Regions from separate parts of the Streptomyces sp. NBC_00316 genome, predicted to be linked through region 4. Evidence: riboswitches for the same ligand, from Rfam matches in the RefSeq annotation. Region 4 holds a riboswitch; each other region holds the start of a gene.
The links. Region 4 has a riboswitch for cyclic di-AMP ahead of OG878_RS21245 (M23 family metallopeptidase). Riboswitches for the same ligand answer to the same signal wherever they lie in the genome.
Positions count from the first base shown of each region.

Region 1: linked by a shared signal. The riboswitch ahead of OG878_RS33625 (C40 family peptidase) and the one ahead of OG878_RS21245 (M23 family metallopeptidase) in region 4 are both predicted to bind cyclic di-AMP.
Region 2: linked by a shared signal. The riboswitch ahead of OG878_RS11155 (M23 family metallopeptidase) and the one ahead of OG878_RS21245 (M23 family metallopeptidase) in region 4 are both predicted to bind cyclic di-AMP.
Region 3: linked by a shared signal. The riboswitch ahead of OG878_RS06205 (M23 family metallopeptidase) and the one ahead of OG878_RS21245 (M23 family metallopeptidase) in region 4 are both predicted to bind cyclic di-AMP.

Region 1 covers NZ_CP108023.1:7,537,793-7,540,993, forward strand. The annotation lists gene OG878_RS33615 (helix-turn-helix domain-containing protein) at 1-536, opposite strand, end outside; gene OG878_RS33620 (ATP-binding protein) at 741-1,172, shown strand; gene OG878_RS33625 (C40 family peptidase) at 1,238-1,717, opposite strand; cyclic di-AMP (ydaO/yuaA leader) riboswitch at 1,721-1,893, opposite strand; gene OG878_RS33630 (hypothetical protein) at 2,221-2,529, opposite strand; gene OG878_RS33635 (ATP-dependent Clp protease proteolytic subunit) at 2,537-3,172, opposite strand.
Region 2 covers NZ_CP108023.1:2,519,008-2,522,208, reverse strand. The annotation lists gene OG878_RS11160 (M16 family metallopeptidase) at 1-1,234, shown strand, start outside; cyclic di-AMP (ydaO/yuaA leader) riboswitch at 1,443-1,612, shown strand; gene OG878_RS11155 (M23 family metallopeptidase) at 1,625-2,440, shown strand; gene OG878_RS11150 (GntR family transcriptional regulator) at 2,708-3,201, shown strand, end outside.
Region 3 covers NZ_CP108023.1:1,375,051-1,378,251, reverse strand. The annotation lists gene OG878_RS06210 (alpha-galactosidase) at 1-1,282, shown strand, start outside; cyclic di-AMP (ydaO/yuaA leader) riboswitch at 1,565-1,724, shown strand; gene OG878_RS06205 (M23 family metallopeptidase) at 1,728-2,597, shown strand; gene OG878_RS06200 (SGNH/GDSL hydrolase family protein) at 2,768-3,201, shown strand, end outside.
Region 4 covers NZ_CP108023.1:4,776,563-4,779,763, reverse strand. The annotation lists gene OG878_RS21250 (aldo/keto reductase) at 1-437, opposite strand, end outside; gene OG878_RS21245 (M23 family metallopeptidase) at 614-1,729, opposite strand; cyclic di-AMP (ydaO/yuaA leader) riboswitch at 1,741-1,893, opposite strand; gene OG878_RS21240 (PP2C family protein-serine/threonine phosphatase) at 2,164-3,201, opposite strand, start outside.

The DNA of each region.
Region 1 (3,201 bases), 2.8 Mb from region 4:
CGCAGCACCGCCTCGTCGAGCACCGCGGTCAGCCGCAGCGGCGGATCGGTCCGCAGCACGCCCTGCCGGGCGAGCCGTACCTCCACCAGCGAGTCCAGCTGACCGGCGGGCAGGTCGTCCAGTGACGCACGGGTCACCGCCCGTGCATAGTCGGCGGTCTGCAACAGCCCCGGCACCACGGAGGTTTCCAGCGTGCGGGCGGTCCTGGCCTGGGACTCCAGACTGATGAAGTCCCGGTACTGGGGCGGGATGAGACCCCTGTAGGCATGCCACCAGCCGGTGCCGCCACCGCCCGCAGAGCCTGCGAGCATCTTCAGGAGCGTCCGCAACTGCGGGTCGTTCACACCGTAGGCATCCAGCAGCCGGCTCACATCGGCCGGTTTCACACTGCTGACCCCGGTCTCGATGCGGCTCACCTTCGACTGGTGCCAGCCGAGCATCCGCGCCGCGTCCCGGCTGGTCAGTCCGGAGGCATGGCGCAGACCGCGCAGCTCCTCCCCGAGCTTGCGGCGGCGCACCGCTGGTCCATGCTGCATGGGCGGCCTCCCTCCCCCTCGTGCCGAGGGGCCAGTGTGCCGCCCATGTGCGGGCTTCCGAGGCAGAGTTCACCGCATCGAGCGACAGATATATGCATATCTTGGTGGATCCCCGTCGCGGAGGGCAGCATCAATGGCACTCTGGCGCGAAGCGCATCCCGGACCGACCGCGGGTCGGTCCGGGTGGGAAAGGGACGGCTCGCCATGGCAGACCATCAAGAAGCACGTGTCACTCTGCCGAGCGAGCCGCTTTCGGTCTCCTCGGCCCGGAGATACGTGGCCGGCGTGCTCACCGACTGGGGCCTGGCCGATGACAGCGAGGTGGCCGACAGCATCCGGCTCATCGTCTCGGAGCTCGCCACCAACGCCGTCCAGCACACCTTCGGCCAGTCGCCCACGTTCACGGTGGACCTCCGGCTGGAGCGGGAGGAGCAGCTGCGCCTAGGGGTGACGGACAGCCACCCGCGCTGGCCCCAGCGACTGCCCGCCGCCGTGCGGCAGGACAACGGGCGCGGCATGGTGATCATCCGCTGTCTGGCCAAGGAGTGCGGAGGACAGCTCACGGTCACACCGACCGCAGAAGGAGGCAAGACCGTCTGGATCGAGCTTCCCTGGACCGTCCCCGTCCAGACCTGACCGCCCGGCCCGGGCCCTCGCGTCGCGTCGTGAACGGACGAGGGCCGGGCCGGCGGCACAAGGGATCAGCGGACCCGTCCGTACCAGACGCTCCTGGTCCAGATCTTCTCCAGCCGCACCACGGCACCGGACTTCGGGGAGTGCCAGATCCGGCCTTTGCCGGCGTAGATCCCCACGTGGTAGACGAAGCGGCCGTAGTGGAAAAAGACCAGGTCGCCGCGTTGCCGATGCCAGGACGAGATGTGCCGGGTCTTGTTGTACTGCTGCTGGGCCGTGCGCGGGAGCCTCTTGCCCGCCTTCTTGAACGCGTACTGCGTCAGACCCGAACAGTCGAAGCGGTGCGGGCCGGTGCCCCCGTACCGGTAGGGCGACCCCCTCTTCGACGCGGCGATCTTGAGCGCCTTCGCCGAATGAGTCACGGCCTGGGCCTGGGCCTCGGCCACGGAGCCGGGGGCGATCATGGGGCCGCCGACGGCGGCGAGCGTCAGAACCGTGGCCGTACCGGCCCGGGTGAGCAGAGACGGGACATGAACCTGCGCACTCATGCGCAACCCTTCGTCAGCCGCCTGTGAAGGATGACCTGTCGGGTTCGGGCTGGCGAAGTTGCCCGGCCGCACGCGGCGGCTTCACCCCGAGGGTCGACCGGATTCCCGGCCGACCCGTTGTGCTCGGGTCCTCCACTCCTGCCGATCCACTCCTGTCGACCAGGCATCCGGGCGGCGGCAGGACTCGGCGTCCACCCGGACCGCCCCGCCGCGGTGGCGGGGGCTTGTCGTCCCAGGGATCTTGACTCACCGACTGCCGGATTTCCGAGGTGGAAAGGCGCTGTGTGAACCTCATGACGAATGACCCGTTCGGGTGGACAGAGCCGCTTCGGGGTCTCGCCCGGTCGCCCTGATCGGTCCTGTACCAGCGGCGGAACAAGAGATTCCGCTTGCCGCCCACATCGGGAACGCAAGTTGAGCTGTCCCCCGCGCGGGGGATCTCCTACGCCGAAAGAGCGAGGAATTCTGATCGGCACGCCGGGCGTGTCGCGGAAGGGAATTGATCAACTCGTCGGGGCAGGGGGCACGGTGACCCGTTCGGCACGCCGTTCCCCGTCCAACACGCGCAGCGCCCGGGCCAATGTGGCAGCGTGGAGCTGTGCTTCACCGCGCTCGTGCATCAACGCGAGTGCGTCCCGCAGGGCGCGCGCCCGCGAGGCGAGGGCCTGCGCCGCGCGCAGCGCGCGATAGGTGTCGCTGCCGTGAGCCGGGTTGATCCGGCCCAGCTGGTCGAGGACTTCGAGGTAACAGTCGATGAACTCGCCCTCGGCGCACGTCAGTGCGGGCAGCGGCGCGAACTCCGGTGGCTGCATGGGACGTTCACCTCGCACTGTTCGGCGGGAGGAACGGCTTACGGTTCTCCAGGACGTGGTCCACCAGGCCGTACGCCTTGGCGCCCGGCGCATCCAGGATGAGATCGCGGTCGATGTCGGCGGCGATCCGCTCGGTCTCGTGGCCGGTGTGGCGGGCCAGCAGACCGGTGAGCAGCCCGCGGATGCGGTCCAGTTCCCGCGCCTCGATCTCCAGATCGGACGGCTGGCCCTGCACCGGTTCGGGAAGTGCGGGTTGCTGGAGGACCATCCTGGCTCCGGGCAGGGCGTGCCGACGGCCGGGCGTGCCCGCGGCAAGCAGCAGGGCCGCACCGGCTCCGGCCTGGCCGAGGCAGAAGGTCTGCACCTCGCACGCGAGGTACTCCATCGTGTCGTAGATCGCCGTCGTGGCGCCGAACGAGCCGCCGGGGGAGTTGATGTAGAGGGAGACGGGACGGTCGGGCGCAGCGTGTTCCAGGTACATGAACTGCGCGATCAGGTCGTTCGCGGCGGTGTCGTCGACCGTGGTGCCGAGGAAGACGATGCGCTCGGCGAGCAGCTTGGAGTACGGGTCGAGGGTGCGGGTCCCGTCGGTCGTGCGCTCGGTGAACTCGGGCAGCACATGGCGGGCGGCAGGGCGGAACATGGCGAGCCTCTCCTCCGGTGTCCGTGTCT
Region 2 (3,201 bases), 2.3 Mb from region 4:
CCCGCTGGACGCCGAGCCCGAAGGCCTCGACGGCGTTGCCACGATCATGGCGCGGGCCCTGTCAGAGGGGACCGACAAGCACTCCGCGGAGGAGTTCGCAGCCGAGCTGGAGCGCTGCGGCGCCACGCTCGACGCGCACGCCGACCACCCCGGAGTCCGGGTGTCCCTGGAGGTCCCGGCCTCCCGGCTGGCCAAGGCACTCGGCCTGGTGGCCGAGGCACTGCGGGCACCCGCGTTCGCCGACAGCGAGATCGAGCGGCTGGTGAACAACCGGCTCGACGAGATCCCGCACGAGCAGGCCAACCCGGCCCGCCGCGCCGCCAAGCAGCTCTCCAAGGAGCTCTTCCCGGCCACGGCCCGCATGTCGCGCCCCCGCCAGGGCACCGAGGAGACGGTGGAGCGGATCGACTCCGCGGCCGTCCGCGCCTTCTTCGAGGCCCATGTCCGGCCGTCCACCGCGACCGTCGTGGTCGTCGGTGACCTCACCGGCATCGACCTGGACGCGCTGCTCGCCGACACCGTGGGCGACTGGGCCGGAAACACCGCGGAGCCCCGCCCCGCCCCGCCGATCACCGCCGACGACACCGGCCGGGTGGTCATCGTCGACCGTCCGGGCGCCGTGCAGACGCAGCTGCTGATCGGCCGGATCGGCGCCGACCGGCACGACAGCGTCTGGCCGGCCCAGGTCCTCGGCACGTACTGCCTGGGCGGCACGCTCACCTCCCGGCTGGACCGGGTGCTGCGCGAGGAGAAGGGCTACACCTACGGCGTGCGGGCTTTCGCGCAGGTCCTGCGGTCGTCGGCGCCCGGCTCCGCCTCCGGGGCGACGGGCGCCGCGATGCTCGCCATCAGCGGTTCGGTGGACACGGAGTCCACCGGACCGGCGCTGGACGACCTGTGGACGGTCCTGCGGACGCTGGCGGCCGAGGGCCTGACCGACGCCGAGCGCGAGACGGCGGTGCAGAACCTCGTGGGTGTCGCCCCGCTGAAGTTCGAGACGGCGGCCTCCGTGGCGGGCACGCTCGCCGACCAGCTCGAGCAGCACCTGCCGGACGACTACCAGGCGCAGCTGTACGCGCGCCTCGCGGAGACGGGAACGGTCGAGGCGACCGCGGCGGTGGTCAGCGCCTTCCCGGTGGACCGGCTGGTCACGATCCTCGTCGGCGACGCCTCGCAGATCGAGGAGCCGGTCCGGGCGCTGGGTATCGGAGAGGTGTCGGTCGTCACCGGCTGATCAGCCGAACGCTCCTGTACCGGGACGAATGCGGACCCCGGCGAGTCACTTCTCGCCGGGGTCTTCCCTTTTGTCTGATTTATCAGGTCGAGAGTCTGTATGTCCTGTGGTGTGCGCTACAAAACGGCCTGTCCGTTTGGTGAATGAAAGTGCCCCCGCTTAGCGTCGGCTCAGCTGTCCGTCACTCGAATGCTGCATCCGCGGCGCCGGGCAGCGATCGCCGAGTCCCCGTCAGGCGCGAGCCTGGGGAGCCGGGGACCCACGCAGTCCCTGGGGTGAATCGGATGCCTGCGGCCCTCTTGTGGGGCCGGGACCTCCGTAGGAGACCTTCCTGCTCCGAACCCGTCAGCTAACCCGGTAGGCGAGAAGGAAGGAAAGGATCAACCCTTCATGGCGTTCACCCGCCCCACCGGGAAGCATCGTGCCCCGAGCCGCCTGACGCGCAGGAGCGCGCAGGTCGCCGGCGTCGCGGCTCTGGCCACCACCGGCGTCATCGGTGGCCTGGCTTCCCCGGCCCTCGCCGCCGAGGCCAAGGTCCCCTCCGTCAGCGAGACCGGTCTGAACCAGATCATCGCCATCGAAGGCGCCCTCGCCGACCAGGTGGCCGCCCAGGCCGACGTGCAGCAGCACCTGGCCGATGCCGCCGCCAAGGCGAAGGCCGAAGCCGCGAAGGCCAAGGCCGCGGCCAAGGTCAAGGCCGAAGCAGTGGCCAAGGCCAAGGCCAAGGCCGACGCCCGTGTCAAGGCGGCCCGCGAGGCGAAGGCCCGCGCCGCCCGTTCTGCCGAGCGCACCCGTCTCGGCGCCTTCCAGCTCCCGGTCGCCGGTTCATACGTCACCACCGGCTACAAGTCCAGCGGTTCCCTCTGGTCCTCCGGCCGTCACTCGGGCATCGACTTCCACGCCGCCTCCGGCAGCTCCGTCGTCGCCGTCGGCGCCGGCACGGTCGTCGAGGCCGGCTGGGGTGGCGCGTACGGCAACAACATCGTGCTCCGGATGACGGACGGCACGTACACCCAGTACGGCCACCTCTCCTCGATCGGCGTCTCGGTCGGCCAGAGCGTCGGTGCGGGCCAGCGGATCGGCTTCTCCGGCTCGACCGGCAACTCCACCGGACCGCACCTTCACTTCGAGGCCCGGACCACGCCGTCGTACGGCTCCGACATGGACCCCGTCGCGTACCTGCGCGCCCACGGCGTCAACGTCTGACCGACGACACGTCCGCACTGTCCCGAAGGCCCCGGCTTCCCGCCGGGGCCTTCGGCGTATCCCGCCGTCCTCCTCGCGGGACGGACCTGCCGAACGAGCCCGGGCAGGCTCGTCGAACGAGCCGGGGCGGGCTTGTCGAACGGAGTCCGAACAAAAAGATATTCATGGATTTCGACCCGGCATCGGAAATGCAGCCGCATTGCAATAGAGTCACAGAACAGGCGTCGGCCGGCCGCGTTTCGCGGGGATTAAGGCGGAGGTTCGGACATGCGCATTCCGGCGCATTCGGTATGCACGGCGATCCGTGACGACATCGTCTCGGGTGTCTTCGAACGCGGCAGCAGACTCACCGAGGAGCTCCTCGCACGCCGTTACGGGGTCTCCCGTGTCCCGGTGCGGGAAGCGCTGCGGACCCTGGAGTCCGAGGGCTTCGTGGTCACCCGCCGGCATGCCGGTGCCTGTGTCGCCGAGCCCACCGCGCAGGAGGCCGCCGACCTGCTGGAGGTCCGGATGCTGCTGGAGCCGCTGGGTGCGGCCCGCGCCGCGCAGCGCCGCACCGAGGCGCACCTCAAAGTCCTCCGTGGCCTGGTCAGGCTCGGCCAGGAGCGGGCCCGGCGGGGCGAGGGGGAGGATCTGCGGTCGCTGGGCGGCTGGTTCCACGAGACGCTCGCGCAGGCCTCCCGCAGCCCCGGTCTCATCGCGCTGCTCACCCAGCTACGGCACAAGATCGCCTGGATGTACGCGGTCGAGCAGCCGGCCCG
Region 3 (3,201 bases), 3.4 Mb from region 4:
GTGGAGCCCCGAAGGATTCGGCGGGGCGAGCCGGGCCTGGCACGCCTGGCAGCTGGCCCACGTCGTCCCGGATGCCGCGAGCCTGCGGCCGGTGCTCTACAACTCCTGGGAGGCGACCGGCTTCGACATCGCGGAGGACCAGCAGCGCGCCCTCGCAGTCCGTGCAGCGGCCATGGGCGTCGAACTGTTCGTGGTGGACGACGCGTGGTTCGGGCGGCGCACCAGCGACCGGGCCGGACTCGGGGACTGGACCCCGAACCCCGAACGGTTCCCCGGTGGGCTGAAGCCCCTCGCCGACGAAGTGCACGCGCTCGGCATGCAGTTCGGTATCTGGGTCGAACCGGAAATGGTCAACGCCGACAGTGATCTGTATCGCGCGCACCCCGATTGGGTGCAGCACTTCCCCGGGCGGACCCGGACGGAGTTCCGTCATCAGCTGGTGCTCAATCTCGCCCGGAGCGATGTGCAGGCCTATCTGTGGGAACAGCTCGACACGCTGCTCTCCAGTGCCCCGGTCGACTATGTGAAATGGGACTTCAACCGCTGTTTCTCCGATGCGGGCTGGCCGGGCGAGGAGTATCCGCAAAGGCTCTGGACCGCACATGTGGATGCGTTGTACGCGTTGATCGACCGATTGCGGGCCGCCCACCCCGGTGTCGCCTTCGAGTCCTGTTCGGGCGGCGGCGGCCGGATCGACCTGGGGATCCTCGCCCGTACCGACCAGGTGTGGACCTCCGACAACACCGACCCGCTCGACCGGCTCGCCATCCAGGAGGGCTTCGGGCAGATCCATCCGGCGCGGGTGATGGCCGCCTGGGTCACCGACAGCCCGAACGTCCAGCTCAACAACCGGGTCAGCTCGCTGCGCTTCCGTTTCGTGAGCGCGATGGTCGGGGTGCTCGGAGTCGGCGGGGATCTCACCGAGTGGAGCGACGAGGAGCTGGCCGAGGCCCGGAGCTGGGTGGACCTCTACAAGGAGATCCGCCCGGTGGTGCAGCACGGGGCGCTGTACCGGCTGCGTGCGCCGCGCGGCGGTCTCAGTGCGGTGCAGTACACGCACGGTGACGAGACGGTGGTGCTCATGTGGCTGGAGGCGCAGAGGTACGGGGAGCGCCCACCGGCCCTGCGGCTGCGCGGACTCGACGCCGCGGCGACGTACACCTGCGTGGACACCGGGGTGGTCCACCACGGCTCCGTGCTCCTTCATCAGGGGCTCCGCACGGGGCTGCGGGGGGACCTGGACGCGCGGGTGCTGAGACTCCGCCGCGGAGAATGTTCATGACATGTCCGTATTGGTGCATTTAGCGGAACATGCCCCATTTAAACGGGAGATGATCGGCGACTCGTGAGCGGGATCATATCCGTGACGGTGTGTGGCGGCGCGGCGGGTGGGTAATCCGTCTGCCGCGCGGAATTCCAAGATCCCTGATCCACGGAGTGTGACCGGAATTCCGCGCCGATTTCCCGGCGTCGATTCCGTTGCGGAACCGGAGGCTTGTTATGCCCGTCCTCGCTCGTTTACGGTCACCGTCAATCCGGATGGACCGCCAAATCCTGCCGCCGTCCGGAATTCACACCCACTCATCGCGTGGCAGGAGCGGGGGAACCAGGTAAGCCGCCGATCGGGAAATCCGGCCGGCTCGGGGTGAAGTCGCACGACCTGCGACCGGGCATCTCCAGCCCTAACCCGACAGCTCACCTCGCAGGCGCCGGAGAGGAAATACTTCATGCCCATATCGGGTAAGCACCGCCGTCCGAAGTCCAGCACCATCGCTCGTGGCGTCGCCGCCGCCGGCGCCGGCGGGGCCGTCATCGCCCTTCCGCTGCTCGGCGCCACCGGTGCCCACGCCGCGGAGCAGGCCGTGCCCGCCGCCGCGAAGTCCGCCGCCACGGTGAACGCCGCCCCGGCCGCCCCGGTCGTGAAGAAGCAGGCCGAGACCCGGACGTACTCCGTCGTCTCCGGCGACTACCTGGCGAAGATCGCCGCCGACCAGAAGGTCGAGGGCGGCTGGCAGAAGCTGTTCCAGGACAACCGCACGGTCATCGGTGAGAACCCGAGCCTGATCGTCCCCGGCATGAAGCTGACCCTCGGCGGCACGGCGTCCGCCGCGGCCCCGTCGACCGCCCCCGCGCCGGCCGTCAAGCCTGCGGCCGCCCCCAAGCCCGCGGCCGCCGCCGGCGAGAGCAACAGCTCCGGCTACGTCCACCCGGTGCCCGGCAAGCACACCACCAACTACCGTGCGTCCGGCGCCAACTGGTCCAGCGGCAGCCACACCGGCATCGACTTCCCGGTCGCCACCGGCACCAGCGTGAAGGCGATCACCTCCGGCACCGTCGTCACCGCCGGCTGGGGCGGCGCGTACGGCAACCAGGTCGTCATCAAGCACGCCGACGGCCGCTACTCGCAGTACGGCCACCTGTCCTCGCTCTCCGTCTCGGCGGGCCAGACCGTGACCGTCGGCCAGCAGGTCGGCCTGTCGGGTGCCACCGGCAACGTCACCGGCCCGCACCTGCACTTCGAGGTCCGCACCGGCCCCGCGTACGGCTCGGACATCGACCCGGTCGCCTACCTGGCCTCGCACGGCATCTACGTCTGATCCGATCGGGCCTGATCCGAACGGCTGGGTGAAGGGGCGGTGCGCGGCGGTGCACCGCCCCTTCACTTATTCCCCCTTTACCAAAATCTGACCGGGTGGTCTATGTCACCTCCCGTCAACCCCTTATTACGGTCGCGTAGGTCACATTCGGCGGTGCAGGATGTGCCCTTGTGGCAGACGATTCGAGAAAAAATCAACGTGGCGTCAGTAACCGGTATGGCGCGATCGGGTCGTACGCAGCGATTGGCGACAGCTTCACCGAGGGAGTCGGTGACCTGGGTCCGGACGGAACCTTCGTCGGCTGGGCGGACCGCTTCGCGGTACTTCTCGCGGACCAGCTCCCCGACCCCGATGCGGCGACGGACACCGGCGGAACCGATGGATCCACCGGTCCGGCTCACGGGAATTTCCGGTACGCCAATCTCGCCGTACGCGGACGCCTCCTCGACCAGATCGTCGAGGAGCAGGTACCGCGCGCCAAGGAACTCGCCCCCGATCTGGTGAGCTTCTGCGCGGGCGGCAATGACATCATCCGGCCCGGCACCGACCCCGACGACGTGGCCGAGCGCTTCGAGCGCGCGGTCGCCGAACTGACCCGGTCCGT
Region 4 (3,201 bases):
TCCTTCACCAGCCGGTCGAGGGCGGTGATGATCTCCTCGACCGGGACGGTCTCGTCGTCGAAGTGCGTGTAGTAGAGGTCGATGTGGTCGGTGCCGAGCCGGCGCAGCGATTCCTCGGCCGCGGCCTTGATGGTCGTGGCGGAGAGTCCCTTGTATGCGGGGTGGGAGCCCACCTTGGTGGCGACGACGACGTCGGAGCGGTTGCCGCGGGCGGCGAGCCACTTGCCGATGATCGTCTCCGACTCGCCGCCCTCGTTGCCCGGGACCCAGGCGGAGTACGCGTCGGCGGTGTCGATGAAGTTGCCGCCCGCCGCGGCGTAGGCGTCGAGCACGGCGAACGACTGCGCCTCGTCGGCGGTCCAGCCGAAGACGTTGCCACCGAGGGCGAGCGGGAAGACCTGAAGGTCGGAAGAGCCGAGCTTACGGAAAGAAGTCATAGTGGATCAACGAATTCCACCGCGCCCGCTATTCCATGCAGAGGGCATGTACACAGCCGGCATCCCGCCCGCGAGGGCGAGGCGCCGGGACCCGCGAAAACCGGACCGGCAGCCCTGACGTCGGGGGGTGAGCGTCAGGACTGCCGGGGTTCGGGTGCCGGGGAACCGGCGCGGGCTCAGACGGTGAGGCCCTTGTCGCGCAGCCAGGTCATCGGGTCGATGCCGGTCCCGGCCGGGGTGTGGACCTCCAGGTGGAGGTGGGGCCCGGTGACATTGCCGGTGGCGCCGACGCGGCCGATGGTGTCACCGGTGGTGACCTTCTGGCCGACGGTGACGTCGATCGACGACTGGTGGCAGAACCACAGCTCCGTACCGTCCTCCAGCTCCAGGACCGTGCGGTAGCCGTACGAGCCGGACCAGCCCGCCGACTTGATGGTGCCGGTGTGGACGGCCTTGATCGGGGTGCCGGTGGGCGCCGCGAAATCGAGGCCGGTGTGGTAGCCGGAGGACCACATCGAACCGGCTTCACCGAAGGTCGAGGTGATCGTGTACGAGGAGGTGGGGATGGTGTAGGAGGCGGCGAGCTTGGCGATCCGTTCGGCCTCGGCCTTCGCCTTCGCGGCTTCCTCCGCCTTCTTCTTCTCGGCGGCGGCCTTGGCCTCCGCGGCGTCCTGCTTCGCCTTGGCCTCGGCGGCGGCCTTCTCGGCAGCGGCCTTCTCCTCGGCGGCCTTGGCCTCCGCGTCGGCGGCGTTCTGCTGCTGCTCGGCCTGCTGGAGGATGCGGGCGCGCAGTGCCTCGCCGGCGTCGGTGGCGCCCTGCTCGGCCTCGGCGGTGGTGATGCCGGCGCTGGTGAGCGGGGCCGCGGAGTCTGCGGCCTTCGCCTGGTCGACGGAGTCGTCGGCGAACAGACTGCCTACGCCGGGAAGGGACTTGGCATCGGGGAGGTTGTCCGCGAGGGAGTCGGGAAGGGAGATGGAGACCGGCGGCTTGCTCTGCGCGGTGGCCATGCCACCCGCGCCGACGGCCGCGATGACGCCGACTCCGAGCACCGTGGAGCTGCGGGCGAGTCCGTTGCGCTGCTTGGCGACGCGATGCCTGCCGCGCACGGGGCGGACGGACTCCTCGGTGGGATTCCATTCCTCCCAGGACCGGTCACTCTCACCGAAGCCGTCGGCCGCGAGGTCAGTGGTGAACTCGGCGCCGAATTCGGTTCTCCGGTCGTTTCCGTACTCGCTCGCGAAGTCGGAGCCGAACCGGGAGGGGGCTTCGGGGGCAGGCTTGTTGGACGCCACGGGGGCGCACTCCTTTCCTTCCTTCTCGCCTACCGGGTTAGCTGACGGGTTCGGAGCAGGAAGGTCTCCTACGGATCCCTCTGCCTCTCACGAGACACAGGTGTCCGATTCACCCCATGTAGGTGGTTCCCCGGTTCCCTTGCGGAATTCGGCGCTCGCGCACGGTGCCGCCACTGACGACGGCTGGGACAACCGCGCTGCGTTATCGAACGTTAATAGACACACGGGCCCGATTCCAAGCCGTTCCCACTGATCGTTGACGGCCTTGGCCTGGACTTTACGGGACACAATCGGGCGGAATCGGGCGAGTTGATCGCCTCTCAGTCATTACCCGGTTTCTGACGTTGCGTCAAATGTTATGCGGAGCGGCGTCCTTCGGTCACGGACAGTGGCATCGGCCCGCACAGCCCTCTCACCGGCTCGGCCGAGTCTTCTCACCGGCTCGGATTTCCTTCGCTCGCACGCGCATCACGTCCCACGATCTTCACCGTCGTCCGCCGCTCCGGCTGCCCCTCCGCGGGGCGCTCGACAGCGAGCAGCGCCATGTCGTCGGTGGACTTGCCACCGGTGTGCAGCCGCACGTCGTCGGAGAGCGCGGACAGCAGCTCCTCGGGCCCGGGAAAGATCCGGCCGCGCAGCCGGGCCGCCGGATCGTAGAAGACCCCTTGCGGGTCTCGGGCCTCGGAGAGCCCGTCCGTGAAGGCGAGCAGCGTCGCACCGGCGGCCAGACCCCATACGTCGGCCCGGTCCGGCCACACCCCCAGGTCCATGCCGAGCGGCAGCGCGGGCACCGACGGCACCAGCACGTCCAGTGTGCCGTCGGGGTGGATCAGAATGGGCTCGGGGTGGCCGCGGTTGACGATCCGCACCTCGGCCGCGCCGGGCGGGATCTCGGCGAGCACGGCGGTCACGAACCCCTCGACCGGATCGATACCGCGCTGCCGCGCCCCCTCCCGCGCCAGCGCCCGTTCCAGCCGCTGCGCCACGCACTCCAGCGAGTCCTCCTGCTCGGCGGCCTCCCGGAACGCACCGATGATCACGGCCACCGCCTCGACCGCCTGGAGCCCCTTGCCGCGCACGTCCCCGACCACGAGCCGCACCCCGTGCGGACTCTCGGCCACGGCGAACAGGTCGCCGCCGACGTACTCGTCCGCCTGGGCCGCCTCGTACCGCGCCGCGACGCGGAGCCCCCCGATCCGGTCCATGGGGGCCGGCAGCACGGCCCGCATGGCGGTCTCCGCGATGAACCGCGCCGAGGCCAGCTGCTCATTGCTGTGCCGTACCACCCCGTTGATGACGACGGCGAGGATCGAGACCGTGAGCACGGTGAAGAACTCGATGACCGGCACGACGTGCATCAGCGTGCCACTGGCCGTCCGCAGCGCGACGATGGCGAGGACCGCGGCCGCGCCGGTACGGACGGTGCCGGCCAGCGAGACGAACGGGGCGGCGATCAACGGGGCCGCCACGAA